DNA from 3 places in the Mycobacterium sp. NTMscope_Eco_3 genome. Region 1 is predicted to be linked to each of the others. Evidence: riboswitches for the same ligand, from Rfam matches in the RefSeq annotation. Region 1 holds a riboswitch; each other region holds the start of a gene.
The links. A riboswitch is a leader RNA that binds a small molecule or an ion and turns the genes downstream of it on or off. The one in region 1 is predicted to bind magnesium.

Region 1 (5,445 bases):
TGGCTAGACCGGCGATCAAGCTACGCCAGCAACCCCATCTGTCGGACAACCATGGGGTGGTCCGCAACTGGCCGGCAACGACCACCACACCTGAAATCGCGAACACACCAGCGGCAAAACAGCATTGGGACCACGGCGTTAGCACCGACACCTGCACAGGCAGGACAAGATAGACCTGGAAAGTCACTAGATACAAACCCATCATCGCGGCCAAGAGCAGCAAAGACCCGTTGACCAGGATGATCCGCCAATCCTGCAAAACCGATGCGGATCTCGGCGCCTGCTCGCTCTGTTGAAGTAGCATTCGCACAACTCCTGCCGAATAGCTGCCGGTAGCCGCCAGGCACACCCGTACATCGATTCCACCGCGCTGGACGGGCAATTCAAAATCCAGGGATTGATCACCGACAACGTTGTCAAAGTTGGTGTACTGAACCGGAATCCATGCACCGTGATCGGTGGCCAACGCCTGCACGACCCGATCTTTGCGGGCTTGTTCCCATCCACCAACCGGGCGCGGTGCATCGACGAGGACAACGTCGGCGCAGTAGGCAGCAAGCATCCGCCCAATGATCGGTTCCATCATCCCGGTATCGATGACAACCGCTACCGGACCCACGCACACCTCGCCCGCTAGAACCAGTCCCAAACATAGGTTGCCGCCGGAAAACTCCGCGGTCCGAGCTTCGGGCAGCAACCCGCCGCGGTCGCGCGCCTTATCGACCAACTGCGTGGCAAGGACTTCCTTCATGCTGCCACCTGGGTTGAAGCACTCAAGCTTCGCCCAGAAACCACGGTTCCGCAATGCTCTGGGACGCCGAGATCCTGGGCACCGAAGCATGTCACACCAAGACACCAGCCGCCCATAGGTGGCAGGCCTGCGCCGCCAGCAGGAGCGCGCCCCGGTGGCGGTACGAGGTGGACTGCCCGCAAGATTATTGCCAGTGTGAACAACGTCAATCATCTGATCGTCACTTCCATCAACGCGCGACACGCGACAATTGGTAAGAAGCGTTCACCGGCCGGCGACGCGAAGCGCAACGGCCTGACGGCGACTGATCAGCGACGAGACAAGCAGAGCCGAGTCAACAGATCTCGACCGGCGCAACGCACTGCAAGCACAGTGGGCGGACCCCGCCCCGGCGCCGCCGCGGGATAAGCCGACCACCCCGCCCCCCCAACCGGGCTGACCGCGGCGCCGAAACTCGCCAACGCGGCCACAGACGGTGTCAAGGCGGCGGCCATGAACTGGTCGTCGTGGTGTGTCGACGAATCCCTTTCTGCGTGCGCATGGTCTGGGGGAAGCTGATCCCTGACCACTTGCGACGATTCAAGCGAAGTCAGCGCTTCACCGGCAACGATTTCCAGATCCGTTGAGTTAGTTCTACTTTCGTGGTGGTGTGCGCCACCGATTACCATCCACAACATCAACCACACTGTGGCTGCTACCGCGACCAAACGGGATCGCAGCATTGTCGGATCGGCAACGTCGATTCTCATAACAACCCCGAAGCTAGCACCGCACGGGAACGATGTCGTCGGCAAAAGCCTAGCTACGACAATATGTGCCCCACTTGTCACGACTCGTTCAGCGCTTGCTCACCACCAGCTCACTTAACGAACCAGATCGAGCGTTAACCCGCGCCGGTTTGGCTGCTTTGCATGACCGCGGTTCGGTTGCGTCAACGGTCCGTCAATTTGAACCGCCCCGAGTTCGATGCACACCTTCTTTCGAGGGAAGGTTGTTCGCATCATGCCGAAGAAGTACGACGAGGAGTTCAAGGCCCGGGCGGTGCGGTTGGTCAGCGACCATGCCGAGGAGTACGCCACCCGTACGGCCTGCCTGACCGCGGTCGCCAAGCGTTTGGGGGTGTCGTATGAATCGTTACGACGCTGGATCAACCAGGCCGAGGTCGACACCGGGGTCCGCGACGGGGCGCCCACCGATACCGTGCGCGAGTTGCGTGAGCTCAAACGCAAGAACCGCGAACTTGAGGAAACCATCGAAATCCTCAAGGCGGCAACAAGTTTCTTCGTGCGGGAGAGCGACCCGCGACACCGTTGATCTGTGCGTTCATCGCCGAGCATCGTGCTCGGTTCGGGGTCGCTCCGATCTGCCGCGTGCTCACTGAGCACGGCTGCGTGATCGCCCCGAGAACCTTCTATGCCTGGCTGGCCCGCCCACCGTCGGCGCGGGCCCTGTGGGACACCGTCATTACCGAGGTGCTGGCCGGCTACTACGAACCCGACGAGCACGGCCGGCGCAAACCGGAGTCCTTGTACGGGGCCACGAAAATGTGGGCTCACTTGCAACGCCAGGGCATCACCGTGGCCCGCTGCACCGTGGAACGACTGATGCGCGTCAACGGCTGGCGCGGGGTCACCCGGCGCAAAAAGGTCCGCACCACCGTGGCCGACCCGGCCGCGACCCGGGCGGCGGATCTGGTCAAACGCCAGTTCCGGGTGCGCGCCCCCAACGTGCTGCTCGTCGCGGATTTCACCTACGTGCGCCTGGCCACCGGGGTGTTCGTCTACACCGCGTTCGCCATTGATGCCTACGCCGGGCGGATCGTGGGCTGGACCTGCTCGGCAAGCAAGGAAGACCGGTTCGTGCGTCAGGCGATCAGGCATGCGGCGCAACTGCGGTTCAATGAAGGCAATCCATTGATGGGCAACACTATTCACCATTCGGACGCAGGGTCGCAATATACGTCGGTGCGGTTCGGGGAAACCTTGACCCTGTCCGGGCTGGTGGCCTCAATCGGCACTGTCGGGGACGCCTTCGACAACGCTCTGGCCGAAACAACGATAGGGCTGTACAAGACCGAAGCCGTCCGGGCGGATTCGCCCTTCCGGCGCGGCCCCCTGCAGCGCCTGACCGACGTGGAACTGCTCACCGCCGACTGGGTGCACTGGTACAACACCAGCCGGCTCATGCACCGCCTGGGCCGCATCCCACCGACCGAGTACGAGACGATCTACTACGCTACGAACACAGCCCAATCAGAGGCTGCACACCCATAACCGCGTGTGCATCGAACTCGGGGCGGTTCAATTCGTACTTCTCGCCTTCGGGCGCCACACGGCAATAGATGGCCGACGATATGGCGCGGTCATAGCGGCGCCCCCGGTGTCGCCATCAATGTCCAGTGCGCCGAACCGCCGCAAGATCCTCACCAGCTCACCCAGCATCGGCGCCAGCCACATGCCAGCCGGCATGTCCAGCACGGCCTAGTAAAGGCCCGGTGCAAACGCTGGCGTTCACCCACCGTCAATCCCATCGTCTGGGCCTGCTGCGCCGCACCGGTTTCGCCGCTTCAACACGCCACTTCGCGGGCAGCATTTCTCTTTGGGACAACGAAGGGGGCAGGCGGGCATTGTTGGTGAGTCAACGCGCCGGGTTGACTGGTGCCGCCTTGAGTGCCAAGATAACGTTCGCATAAACCTCGGTAGGTGAGGCGTCTGCACGGACATAGGCCACTGACCTCGAACGTCGAGAGACGCCCCGGGTCAGGACAGCTCTTCCCGGCTTAAGGGTTGAGCCCAAGTGGCTTCCGGCTCAGCCGGATACGCCGTGTGGTGCCAAAGCTGTGACGAGAGGGGTGCCGCGCCCGGCTGAATCGCCGGGTTGCCTCATCCCCGGTGTGCGACTGTTGGCACCCCCGTGTGCCCTGGCCGTGAGGAGGTGAGAGCGAGATGAGTCGCGGTGATAGTCCCTATCCGAGTCCGATGAGCATTTCGTTCGGATCCGGCCCCGGCACCATTTCCACTATCTGAATCGGCTTGCGCCGCTTCGGTTCGCACTCGCCCGCGTCCCGCTTCGTGGACGTGCGTCTTTTTGGCGTGCTCTGACACGACCACAGCCGCAGCTTCAGTCTGCATTCCCCTTGAGGAGAAGTCCGATGTCTTTTGTGACCGCACAGCCAGAAATACTGGCGACGACAGCCAATGATTTGCGCAATATCGGCTCAGGGCTCGCCGCCCAGAACGCGGCCGCATCTACGCCTACGACAGGCGTGATTCCTGCAGCGGCCGACGAGGTTTCGGCGCTGACCGCGACCCAGTTCGTTGCGCACGCGCAGCTGTATCAAGCGGTGAGCGCACAAGCCGCAGCAGTTTGTGACCTGTTCGTGCGGACCTTAGCGGCCAGTGCCGTTTCGTACGCCGCCACCGAGGCCCTCAACACAATCGCGGCCGGCTAAAGGAAGTGTGTCCAATGACTGTCATGATCGATTTCGGCGCGTTGCCGCCGGAAATCAATTCCGCAAGAATGTATTCCGGCGCGGGCTCAGCGCCGATGCTTAGCGCCGCCGCGGCCTGGGACACGCTGGCCGCTGAATTGCGTTCGGCGGCAACCTCCTACAGCTCGACGATCTCGAGATTGAGCAGCGAAGGCTGGCGCGGCCCGGCGTCGATATCGATGGCGGCCGCCGCAGCACCTCTCGTCGCCTGGATGAACACGACTGGGATGCAGGCTGAACAAACCGCTACCCAGGCCACCGCAGCCGCGGGTGCCTATGAGACCGCGTACTCGATGACGGTGCCCCCACCGGTAATCGCGGCCAACCGTAGCCTTTTGAGCGCGTTGGTCGCCACCAACGTCTTGGGGCAGAACACGCCGGCGATCGCGACCACCGAGGCGCACTACGGCGAAATGTGGGCCCAGGACGCTGCCGCAATGTACGGCTACGCCGCCGCTTCGGCGGCCGCCTCGACGGTGACGCCATTCACCGCGCCACAACAGACAACCAATGCGGCGGGGCTGGACGGGCAGGCCGCGACGGTCAGCCAGGCCACTGCTACGTCGGCAGGCACGAGCACGCAGACGGCACTGTCACAGCTGACCTCCACGGTACCCACAAAGTTGCAGAGCCTCGCTTCACCCGCGTCGTCTTCGTCGTCGACGTCGGGACTTTCGGAAATCCTCGGCCAACTGACTGGCTCTGGTGGGTCTGGGAATTCACAGCTCAACGACTTCTGGAACCAGTGGGGGCCCAACGCGAACATCTGGAACACCATCTTCTCGTCCGGGTTTTACACGCCCAGTAACACATTGGGTGCCTTCACGAGTTTGTTGGGCGCCGGCGCAGCCGGGGGCGCCGCGGGAAACGCCATCGGAGAAGCTGTCACAACCGGCCCCCTCGGAGGCCTATTGGGTCTGACGAGCCTGGGACCCGGCGGCGCCGCATCCGCGGCCCTTGGACGGGCCGCGTCGATCGGCCCGCTATCGGTGCCCGCGAGCTGGACCGCCCTAACCCCACCCCCTAGCTCTCTTGCCTCAGGGCTGGGCGGCACGCCCCTCACCGCGGCTCCGGCAGGTGTGATGCCCATGATGCCCGGCATGCCGATGGCGAACACGGCCGGAAGCCACATAGGCAGTGCTCCCAAATACGGGCTCCGGCTCACCGTAATGGCCCGCTCACCCATCGCCGGATAGCAGATACG
Region 2 (5,445 bases), 1.8 Mb from region 1:
CGAGGCCGGCATCCGGGTCGGGGCGATGCACGAGAGGTTCCCGGCCACCTTTCCCTCCGGGGAGGGCAGCGATCTCGCCGGCGTCGTGACGGCGGTGGCGCCCGGGGTCACCGAGTTTGCGGTCGGCGACGAGGTCTTGGGTTTCAGCCTGCGCCGCTCCAGCCACGCGACCCACGTCGCCGTTCCGGTGGGCCAGTTGATCCGCAAACCTCCTCAACTCGGTTGGGAGGCAGCGGGTTCGCTCTACGTGGCGGGCGTGACGGCGTACGCGGCGGTGCGTGCGGTTGCGCCCCAACCGGGTGAGACGGTCGCCGTGTCGGCCGCCGCCGGCGGGGTGGGCAGCCTGGTGGTGCAGCTTCTGGTGCTCCGCGAGGCGCGCGTCCTCGGCATCGCGGGCCCCGGCAACGCCGACTGGCTGCGCGCGCACGGCGTCGTCCCGATCGCCTACGGTGACGGGCTCGCCGAGCGGCTGCGCGACGCGGCGCCGGACGGAATCGACGCGTTCATCGATCTGTTCGGCCCGGACTACGTCCAGCTCGCCATGGACCTCGGCGTGGCGCCGCAGCGGATCGACACCATCATCGCCTTCCAGAAGGCCGACGAGGTGGGCGCCAAGACCGAGGGCAGCATGGACGCCTCGACACCCGAAGTGCTCGCCGAAATGGCCGGCCTGATCGTCTCCGGCGCCATCGAGTTCGACGTCGCCGCAACCTATCCGCTGGACCGGGTCGCCGACGCGTTCGCCGAACTCGAGCAACGGCACACCCACGGGAAAATCGTTCTGCTGCCTACCGGCTCACAATGACGAGACCGGCTCGATGACCCCGGCCTGCACGATTTTGATGATGACGAACGCGACGGCCACCACGAGATAGCCGCGCAGCGTGAGCAACCCCGCCCGGCGCGACGGCGACATCGCCGGCCTGTCGAGCAGGGCCAGGTTCGGGGTTTGCCAGCCGGCCCGGTCCTGGCGGCGCACGGCCCGCCGTTCGGCGCGGGTGAGCGATGCGGCGTCGTCGAGTTCGTCGACCTGCTCGGGGTCGAGACCACCTCCGAGGGTGCGCACGATGGCTTCCGCCTCGGCCAGGCTGCGATGCCGCCGGCCGACGATGATCATCACCGCACCGCCGACGATGCCGATCACGGCGCCGACACCGAGCCCGATCTCGATGGTGGCCGTGGACAGGTCCGGGAAGAACGTCGTCGCCGTCAACGCCAGCGACAACAGCACCAGGCACCACACGATGCTCCACGCAATGATGTTCTGCCGCACCGTGTTCACCCACGGCCCCAGCACCGCGCGGTCATTGCACAGCAAGACCAGAAAGACGGTCGCCGAGGGGAGCAGCACGCCGGCGAGCGCCTGCACGCCCTGGGTCACCAGCCCCAGGATGTGGTCGGGGCTGAACGAGACGGCCGCCGACACCGCGAGCAGCGCCGCGTAGCCACCGTAGAACACCGGCGCCTCGCTGATCTTCCAATGCAACGAGTGCCGCTTGCCCATGGCGTCACCGACGGCATAGGTGGTCGCCAGGCCGACGGCGTTGGCGCCGATCAGCGACGCGTCGAGCAGGATGATCGCAAACAGCGCCCCCACCGTGCCGCCCAGATGCCGGGACAACCCGGCGGCGACGGCGCCCGCGTCGGTGAAGTGGCCGGCATCGGCGGTGCCCGCCAATCCGAACGCCGTCACCGCCATCAGCGCCGTCGCCCCGACCATGACCACGACGATCCCGATCACCAAATCGGCTCGCCCGTAAGGGATCCAGCGCGCGGTGATGCGCTTGTCGACCACGTTGGACTGCTGGAAGAACAGCTGCCACGGCGCGACGGTCGTTCCCACGATCGCGACCACCAGCAGCAGCACGGTCGAGTTCAGCCCACCGGGGAATTGCGGAATCAGGCCGGCCGCAGTCGCTTTCGGGGCCGGGTGCGCCAGCAGCACCATCGGGATGATCAGCACGTTGACGGCGATCAGCAGGAACATCAACCGCTCCCAGCGGCGAAACGACCCCCCGGCCACGACGGCGAACAGCAGCACCGCGGCGGCCGGGACGGCGACGAACTTCGGGCAGCCCAGGAAACCGAGAGCCAGTGACACACCGATGAATTCGGTGACGATTGTCAGGGCGTTCAAGACCAACAGGTCACCGACGCTGAAGGCGCCCCAGAACTTTCCGAACCGTTCGAAGATCAAGCGCGCGTGACCCACCCGGGCGACGGCGCCCAGCCGCAGCACCATTTCCTGGTTCACGTACAGCACCGGAATCATCAGTGCCAGCGTCCACAGCAGGCCCATCCCGTAGTCCTGGCCGGCCTGGGCGTAGGTCGCGACGCCACCGGCGTCGTTGTCGCCGACCATCACGATCAGGCCGGGACCGCTGATGACCGCCAGTGTCTTCAGCCGCCGCCAGCGGCCGTTCGTGGTGCCCCCGGTGCCGTCGCGCCCGATGCGGCCGAACGCGCCGACGATGTCGCCGACGTGCGCGGTGTCCAGCACCGTCGGCCCCTGCTCCTCGGCGTGCGGGGTCTCCACCGCGGCGGCCGAACGGCCGAAAATAAGGCTGCGGCGGCCGCCGCGGGTGTGGATCGAAGTCATCTGATCCTCGCTGTACGAATCGTTCTCACCTCGCGGTGAGGAATGCGGATGCGCCCGATGCGGGGAACGGATCACCAGTGGTTGTCGGGGCGGCCCGACACGTGTCCGCCCAGCGAGGCGGTGACCACGGCGATCGGCATCCGCGAAACGTACAGGTTGGCCCGCTCCTGGGGGGTCAGGTTGGCCCGCAGGTGCAACTTGTCGGCCAGCAACCGGCCCGCGCGCAGCATCGACCGGCCGCGTCCCCTGGGGGCGGCGGAAAAACGGTGCGTAACAACAAAAGCCATGATCTTCTCCTGCCAGAGGTCCGATCGGCGTCGACACCGTCCGTGGAACGTGTCAGCCGCGCAGGACCGGAAGGAAGGTCAGGCGGCGGAAGGAATGCCGGAGCCGGATCGGGACAAAACGAATTTTGGATGCGGACTATCGCCGGGACTCATCTCGCCCTCACCTCCTCACGGCCGGGACACACGCGGGTGTCATCACATTCACCTGAACGAGAGAGGCACGAATGACCGACGGCACCAACGCCGCCGGTCGCACCCCTCTCGTCGGAGCTTCGGCACTGCACGGCGTATCCGGACGGAGCCGATGGTCGTCCAGAAGCCACTTGGGCTCAACCCTTGGGTCCGGGAAGAGCTGTCCTGACCCGGGGCGTCTCTCGACGTTCGGGGTCAGTGGCCTGTATCCATGCAGACGCCTCACCTACCGAGGTGCTTGCGGAGTCCATAGTGGCACCGCGGCCCGGGCTCGTCAAACTCATTTGCGCTGAGCGTGGCGCCGCCGTCGCGCCCCCAGCGCCCACCCGGGCTGCCTCGGTTCGATTGCCCGCTCCTCACTCGCGCCGTTCCGGCGCTCACCGTCGCCGCCCTCGGTTCGATCGCCCGCTCCTCACTCGCGCCGTTCCGGCGCTCACCGTCGCCGGGCCCGGTTCGATCGCCCGCTCCTCACTCGCGCCGTTCCGGCGCTCACCGTCGCCGGGCTACGCTCGGCGACATGACCACAACCCTGCAGGATCCGCGGGTCGCATCGGCGCTCGACCGCATGTACGCCGAGTCGAAGAACCAGATGTCGCTCTTGCGCGAGCGGCGTGGCACCTTCGATCAGCCGATGACCGCCCAGGAGCGCGCCGACGCGATGAGCGAGTTCTACATCCCGGTGACGCCCGAAGCCGGCCGGCTGCTGTATTCGCTGGTCCGCGCCACCCGCCCGGCGACCGTCGTCGAATTCGGGATGTCGTTCGGGATTTCCGCCGTTCACCTGGCCGCCGCGGTGCGTGACAACGGGAGCGGCCGGGTGGTGACCACCGAGCTCAGCGCCACCAAGATCGCCGCCGCGAAGCAGACCTTCGCCGAGACGGGCTTGGACGATGTGATCACGATCCTGGAGGGCGACGCCTTGAGCACGCTGGAAAGCCTGGACGGGGCGATCGATTTTCTGCTGCTCGACGGTTGGAAAGACTTGTACCTGCCCGTGATCGAGCTGCTCGAGCCCCGCCTGTCCACGGGTGCGTTGGTCATCGCCGACAACGCCAGCTCGGCCGACATGGCCCCGTATCTCGACCGGGTGCGCGACCAGGACAACGGCTACGTCAGCTTCAACTTCCAGGTTCGCGACAGCGACAGCATGGAGATCAGCTGCCGCACAGGCACTTAGGAGAATTGCCTGCGCGGCGCTACCGCAGCGATTCCTCGAGCCACGGCGTCAGCCACTTCACCCCTTCCGGGGTCAGGTGCACACCGTCGCTGCGCACCTTGATGCCGTCGACCTTGGCGGTGTAGACGCCGTCGGGGCACAGCTTCTTGTTCAGGTCGAGGATCGCGACGTTCGGGTGATGGCTGACGGTCTTGCGCAACATGGTGTTCCACAGGTTGACCCGGTCCGGCTGGTCCTCGGGATACAGCCGGCCGTCCGGCTTCTCACCGCCGCGGCTGTACGGCACGGTCGCGACCACCACCCGCACACCGGTGGAACCGGCGATAGTCAGCGCCCGCTCGAGTTCGCCGTTGAGGTAGGCGTCGAAGGTCGGGTCGCCGATGTGGGTCCACTGGCCCTCGTTGACGCGATCCACGGTTTCCCAGCGGCCGATGATCAGCAGCGCGACATCGGGCTGGTCCTGGCTGACCTGCCTCGCCCATCGAATCGGCCAGCCGTCGCACTCGGATCGCTGCTCCAGCGTCTGACCCACATACCGGTACGGCGTGCCGCGCACCAGGCTGCACCCGATGACGGTGTGGTCGAGGAAGGCGAATCCCGGCGTCGGCGGGAGGTAGTGCATCCACGTCCACCCGATCGAATCACCGAACACCGAGACGGTGAACGGCCGATTGGGATCCCGGGGCCGGCTTTCTCCCGGCGGCGACGGCGAGACCGCCGCGACCGCCGAGACACCGGGCGGCAGGCCCACCTCACGCAGTCCCGGCCCGGTTCCCACCGGAACCACCAACAGCGTCACCGCCGCGGCGCTGGCCACGGTCGCCGCCGCCAACGGCAGCAGCGGCACCCGCGAAGGGCGCCAGCGCCGGATGGGCTGCTCGAGCACCCAATACGACGCCGCGGCCACCGCCACCGTGGCGGCGCACCGCGCGGCGAACAGCGGCAGCCCGGCCCACCCGGTGCGTTCGCCGTTGAGCGCCAAGAAGATCGGCCAGTGCCACAGGTAGATGCCATACGAGATGGTCCCGAGCCACACCAGCGGCGGCAACGCGAGCGCGCGGGCGACGACGCCGCGCTGCTCCAGGCCGACCGGGGCGATGACGAGGACGGCCGCGATCGCGACGCCGATCAGCAGGCCGTGGCGGAATTCGCCGCTGGCGCCGGTGGCGTAGTGGGTCGCCGCCGCCAGC
Region 3 (5,445 bases), 290 kb from region 1:
CGGGCACCGCCGAGCTGATCCGGCTGGCGCTCACCACCAAACTCAAGCCGTACACGTATGTCTCGACGGCCAACGTGGGCGACCAGATCGAGCCGTCGGCGTTCACCGAGGACGCCGACGTCCGCGTCGCCGGCCCGATCCGCACGATCGACGGCAGCTACGGCAACGGCTACGGCAACAGCAAGTGGGCCGGCGAGGTGCTGCTGCGCGAGGCCCACGACCTGTGCGCGCTGCCCGTCGGGGTGTTTCGCTGCGACATGATCCTGGCCGACACCACCTACGCGGGCCAGCTCAACCTGTCGGACATGTTCACCCGGCTGCTGTTCAGCGTCGTCGCCAGCGGCGTCGCGCCGGCCTCGTTCTACAAGCTCGACTCCCGCGGCAACCGGCAACGCGCGCACTTCGACGCCCTGCCCGTCGAGTTCGTCGCCGAGTCGATCACCACGCTGGGCGCCCAGGTGGGCCGCGAATCAGCTGCGGGGTTCGAGACCTACCACGTGATGAACCCGCACGACGACGGCATCGGGCTCGACGAGTACGTCGACTGGGTGATCGAGGCCGGCTACCCGATCGAGCGGGTCGACGACTTCGGGGAGTGGCTGCACCGGATGGAAACCGCGCTGCGCGCCCTGCCGGAGCGCCAGTGCCACCAGTCGGTGCTGCAGCTGTTGCAGTTGCGCAACGCGCAGCACGTGCCGCCGGCCGACCCGGCGCGCGGCTGCCTGGGGCCGACCGAGCGCTTTCGGGCCGCGGTGCAGGAAGCCAAAATCGGCCCCGACAACGACATCCCGCACATCAGCGCGGCGGTGATCGTCAAATACGTGACCGACCTGCAGCTGCTCGGTCTGCTCTGAAACACCTTGGCCGGTAGCGTGTTTCGCTGCCGCGGCCCGAAGCCGTCGTCGCCGCCCGTCCCGCTGGCTACCATGACCGGTAGACCGCGACGGTCCCGCCGCAGGAGAGGAGTGCTCATCCGATGACAACAGCGCGCCTGCCCAAACTGCCACTGGACGAAGCCAAAGCCGCCGCCGACGAAGCGGCCGTCCCCAATTACATGGCCGAACTGAGCATCTTCCAAGTGCTGCTCAACCATCCGCCGCTGGCGCGCGCCATCAACGACCTCCTCGCCACCATGCTCTGGCACGGCGCCCTCGACGCGCGGCTGCGCGAGCTGGTGATCATGAGGATCGGCTGGCTGACCGCCTGCGACTACGAATGGACGCAGCACTGGCGCGTCGCGTCCCGGCTCGGCGTCCCGGGCGACGACCTGCTCGGCGTGCGAGAGTGGCGGAACCACTCGGGGTTTGGGCCCACCGAGCGGGCCGTGCTGGCGGCCACCGACGACGTGGTGCGCGACGGCGCGGTCAGCGCCGCGAGCTGGGCGGCATGCGAGCGCGAATTCAACGGCGACACAACGGTTCTCGTCGAACTGGTCACGGTCATCGGCGCGTGGCGCATGGTCTCGTCCATCCTGCAGAGCCTCGAGGTGCCGCTGGAGGAGGGTGTGTCGAGCTGGCCTCCGGACGGCCGCCCGCCCGGGTCGTAGGGCCGCAGTCCCGGCGTGAATTGCTCAGGGCCGTAAGCGATTGACTTATCAAGGGAGAACTCTTAGCGTCGGGCAATGAGAACCAGGGTCGCCGAGATGCTCGGTGTCGAATTCCCGATCTGCGCCTTCAGCCATTGCCGCGACGTGGTGGCCGCGGTGACCAATGCGGGAGGGTTCGGCGTCCTGGGTGCCACCGCGCACAGCCCGGCGCGGCTGCGCAGCGAGCTGACGTGGATCGAGGAGCAGACCGGCGGCAAGCCCTACGGGGTCGACCTGCTGCTGCCACCAAAGTACGTCGGCGCCGAGCAGGGCGGGATCGACGCCGCCCAGACCCGGACCCTCCTGCCCGACGAGCACCGCGCGTTCGTCGACGACCTGCTGGCCCGCTACGGCGTGACGGCGCCCGCCGGGGAAGCCCGCGCGTCCGCGGGCGGTTTGAACATCTCGCCCAAGAGCTACCAGCCGCTGCTCGACGTGGCCTTCGCGCACAACATCCGGCTGATCGCCAGCGCGCTCGGCCCGCCCCCGGCGGACCTCGTCGAACGCGCCCACGACCAGGACGTGCTGGTGGCCGCGTTGGCCGGCACCACCCGCCACGCGCAGCGGCACGCCGCCGCCGGCGTCGACCTGATCGTCGCGCAGGGCACCGAGGCCGGCGGCCACACCGGCGAGGTGGCGACCATGGTGCTGGTGCCGGAGGTCGTCGACGCCGTCGCGCCGGTGCCCGTGCTCGCCGCCGGCGGGATCGCCCGCGGCCGCCAGATTGCGGCGGCGCTGGCTTTGGGCGCCGAGGGCGTGTGGTGCGGGTCGGTCTGGCTGACCACCGAGGAGGCCGAGACGGTGCCCGTGGTCAAGGAGAAGTTCCTGGCCGCCACGTCCTCGGACACGGTGCGGTCGCGCTCGATGACCGGCAAGCCGGCGCGGATGCTGCGCACCGCCTGGACCGAGGAGTGGGACCGCCCGGAGAACCCGGACCCGCTGGGCATGCCGTTGCAGACCGCGCTGATCACCGAGCCGCAGGTGCGCATCAACTCCGCGGCCGCCCACGACGGCGCCAAGGCGCGTGAGCTGGCGACTTACTTCGTCGGGCAGGTGGTGGGCTCGCTCGATCGGGTCCGCCCGACGCGCTCGGTGGTACTCGACATGGTCGACGAGTTCATCGACACGATCGGCCGGCTCGACGGCCTGGTCGAGAAGTGACCCGGCCGGTCGGTAACGAATCGCGGACACGCTATCCAGGGATTTGACCGCGTCAGACCGCTCGTGCATTATCGGTCGGGTAAGCACCTCGTTAGGTGAGGCGTCTACACGAATACAGGCCACTGACCCCGAACGTCGAAAGACGCCCCGGGTCAGGACAGCTCCTCCCGGCTTAAGGGTTGAGCCCAGGTGGCTTCCGGTTTGGATTGTTTTCCAGCCAGGACACGTCGTGTGGTGCCGAAGCTCTGACGAGAGGGGTGCGGATCTCCGGCGGTCGTCGGATTCTGCTCCTTTTGCTGCGCCTAGATCGCATGCGACCCCGCATGCGTCGCGACCGCGAGGAGGTGAGGGACACATGAGTTCTAGCGATAGTCCGGATCGAAGTCCGAACCCTGTTTCGTCCCGATCCGTTCTCCGGCGCGACCTTCTCGGCTGAGTCGTCGCACACGCTAAGTGCTTATCCGCCAAGCGTTCTGAGATCGGAACCGACCCGGGACGGGACACGTCAGTCCTTTTTGGTCCCCGTTGGCATTCTCCTCTAGGAGTCGATCATGACCGCAGCTCTCTACGACGAAGTCGTCACCGTCGCGCCCGCCCGCACCCTGACGGTGGTTCCCGACGTCACCGAAATCCAGGTTCCCGAGCCCGTGGAAGAGCCGCGCCGCAGCGATTACCCGCTCTTCGGCCCGGGCGGCGACCCGCTGGTCAACGGGGCCTGCCGGTTGCTGAGCATTCCGCTGCGGCACGTGTACGCGGCGCTGTGGCGGGTGGGTGTGCTCGAGGTTCGGGCCTGACAGTCCGACCGCGAGACTGTAATTGCCGACGGGTTCACTCGGCGTTTGCGTCGGCAGTTGCAGTCTCGCGATAAGATTTACTGGCGTCGATCCGGCCATCACCGGGGAGCCTTCGGAAGAACAGCCGACCGGCTCAGTAGAACCGAACGGGCAGGCCCGTCACAGCCTTTTCAATGAGCGGCCGCGCGAAAGCGCGGCAAGCGGGGTGGTACCGCGGCGCTCGCGCAGCCAGCGCGTCGTCGTCCCCAGGCCTGGAGACTGGCACAGGAGACGACGTTTGACCGAGCACACATACCCGAAGCCGGCCGGCGGGGCGCCCGACTTCCCGGCCCTCGAGCTCGAGGTGCTGGACTACTGGGCCCGCGACGACACCTTCCGCGCCAGCATCGCCCGCCGCGACGGCGCCGAAGAATATGTGTTCTACGACGGGCCGCCGTTCGCCAACGGCCTGCCGCATTACGGGCACCTGCTCACCGGTTACGTCAAGGACATCGTCCCGCGATACCGCACCATGAGCGGCTACAAGGTGGAGCGCCGGTTCGGCTGGGACACCCACGGCCTGCCGGCCGAACTCGAGGTCGAGCGCCAGTTGGGCATCACCGACAAGTCCCAGATCGATGACATGGGCATCGCCGCCTTCAACGACGCCTGCCGCGCCTCGGTGCTGCGCTACACCGACGAGTGGCGGGCCTACGTCACCCGCCAGGCGCGCTGGGTCGATTTCGACAACGACTACAAGACGCTGGACCTGCCGTATATGGAGTCGGTGATCTGGGCGTTCAAACAGCTCTGGGACAAAGGCCTGGCCTACGAGGGCTACCGGGTGTTGCCCTATTGCTGGCGCGACGAAACCCCACTGTCCAACCACGAATTGCGGATGGACGACGACGTCTACCAGAGCCGGCAGGACCCCGCGCTCACCGTCGGCTTCCGGGTGGTGGGCGGCGACCTGGACGGGGCTTTCTTGTTGGTCTGGACGACCACGCCGTGGACCCTGCCGTCCAACCTCGCCGTCGCGGTCAATCCCGACGTGACCTACGTCGAGGTGCGTTCCGAGGGCAGGCGTTTCGTGCTGGCCGAGGCGCGGCTGGCCGCCTACGCGAAGGAGCTCGGCGAAGAGCCCGAGGTGCTCGGCACCTACCGGGGTGCGCACCTGCTGGGCACGCGGTACCTGCCGCCGTTCCCGTATTTCTCTGACACCCCCAACGCATTTCAGGTCCTGCCGGGCGAGTTCGTCACCACCGAGGACGGCACCGGCATCGTGCACATGGCGCCGGCCTACGGCGAGGACGACATGGTCGTGGCGGACGCCGCCGGCATCGCCGCGGTCACCCCGGTCGATTCCAAGGGGCGTTTCGACGCCACCGTCCCGGATTACCAGGGGCAGCACGTCTTTGACGCCAACCCGCACATCATCCGCGACCTGAAGAACGGCAGCGGTCCCACCGCGGCCAACGGGGCGGTGCTGCTGCGCCACGAAACCTACGAGCACCCCTACCCGCACTGCTGGCGGTGCCGCAATCCGCTGATCTACCGGGCGGTGTCGTCGTGGTTCGTCGCCGTCACCGAATTCCGCGACCGCATGGTGGAACTCAACCAGCAGATCACCTGGTACCCCGAGCATGTCAAGGACGGCCAGTTCGGCAAGTGGCTGCAGGGCGCCCGCGACTGGTCGATCTCGCGAAACCGTTACTGGGGCACCCCGATTCCGGTGTGGAAGTCCGACGATCCCGCCTACCCTCGCATCGACGTGTACGGCAGCCTCGACGAGCTGGAGCGCGACTTCGGGGTGCGGCCCACCAACCTGCACCGGCCCTTCATCGACGAGCTGACCCGGCCCAATCCCGACGACCCGACCGGGCGTTCGATGATGCGGCGTATCCCGGACGTGCTCGACGTGTGGTT

Region 2: linked by a shared signal. The riboswitch ahead of AC0KTM_RS24210 (hypothetical protein) and the one ahead of AC0KTM_RS15355 (PE family protein) in region 1 are both predicted to bind magnesium.
Region 3: linked by a shared signal. The riboswitch ahead of AC0KTM_RS14235 (Rv1535 family protein) and the one ahead of AC0KTM_RS15355 (PE family protein) in region 1 are both predicted to bind magnesium.

What each region holds. Positions count from the first base shown of each region.
Region 1 is NZ_CDRJYZ010000001.1:3,402,407-3,407,851, forward strand. Features, by position in the region: gene AC0KTM_RS15335 (pyridoxal-phosphate dependent enzyme) at 1-751, opposite strand, end outside; gene lpqS (putative copper homeostasis (lipo)protein LpqS) at 1,060-1,500, opposite strand; one part of gene AC0KTM_RS15345 (IS3 family transposase) at 1,754-2,027, shown strand; one part of gene AC0KTM_RS15345 (IS3 family transposase) at 2,027-3,024, shown strand; gene AC0KTM_RS15350 (hypothetical protein) at 3,246-3,443, shown strand; M-box (ykoK) riboswitch at 3,439-3,609, shown strand; gene AC0KTM_RS15355 (PE family protein) at 3,903-4,202, shown strand; gene AC0KTM_RS15360 (PPE family protein) at 4,217-5,437, shown strand.
Region 2 is NZ_CDRJYZ010000001.1:5,204,291-5,209,735, forward strand. Features, by position in the region: gene AC0KTM_RS24200 (NADP-dependent oxidoreductase) at 1-805, shown strand, start outside; gene AC0KTM_RS24205 (NRAMP family divalent metal transporter) at 797-2,599, opposite strand; gene AC0KTM_RS24210 (hypothetical protein) at 2,671-2,886, opposite strand; M-box (ykoK) riboswitch at 3,136-3,319, opposite strand; gene AC0KTM_RS24215 (O-methyltransferase) at 3,596-4,255, shown strand; gene AC0KTM_RS24220 (acyltransferase family protein) at 4,275-5,445, opposite strand, start outside.
Region 3 is NZ_CDRJYZ010000001.1:3,114,970-3,120,414, reverse strand. Features, by position in the region: gene AC0KTM_RS14250 (non-ribosomal peptide synthetase) at 1-854, shown strand, start outside; gene AC0KTM_RS14245 (carboxymuconolactone decarboxylase family protein) at 977-1,546, shown strand; gene AC0KTM_RS14240 (NAD(P)H-dependent flavin oxidoreductase) at 1,622-2,746, shown strand; M-box (ykoK) riboswitch at 2,827-3,010, shown strand; gene AC0KTM_RS14235 (Rv1535 family protein) at 3,298-3,540, shown strand; gene ileS (isoleucine--tRNA ligase) at 3,818-5,445, shown strand, end outside.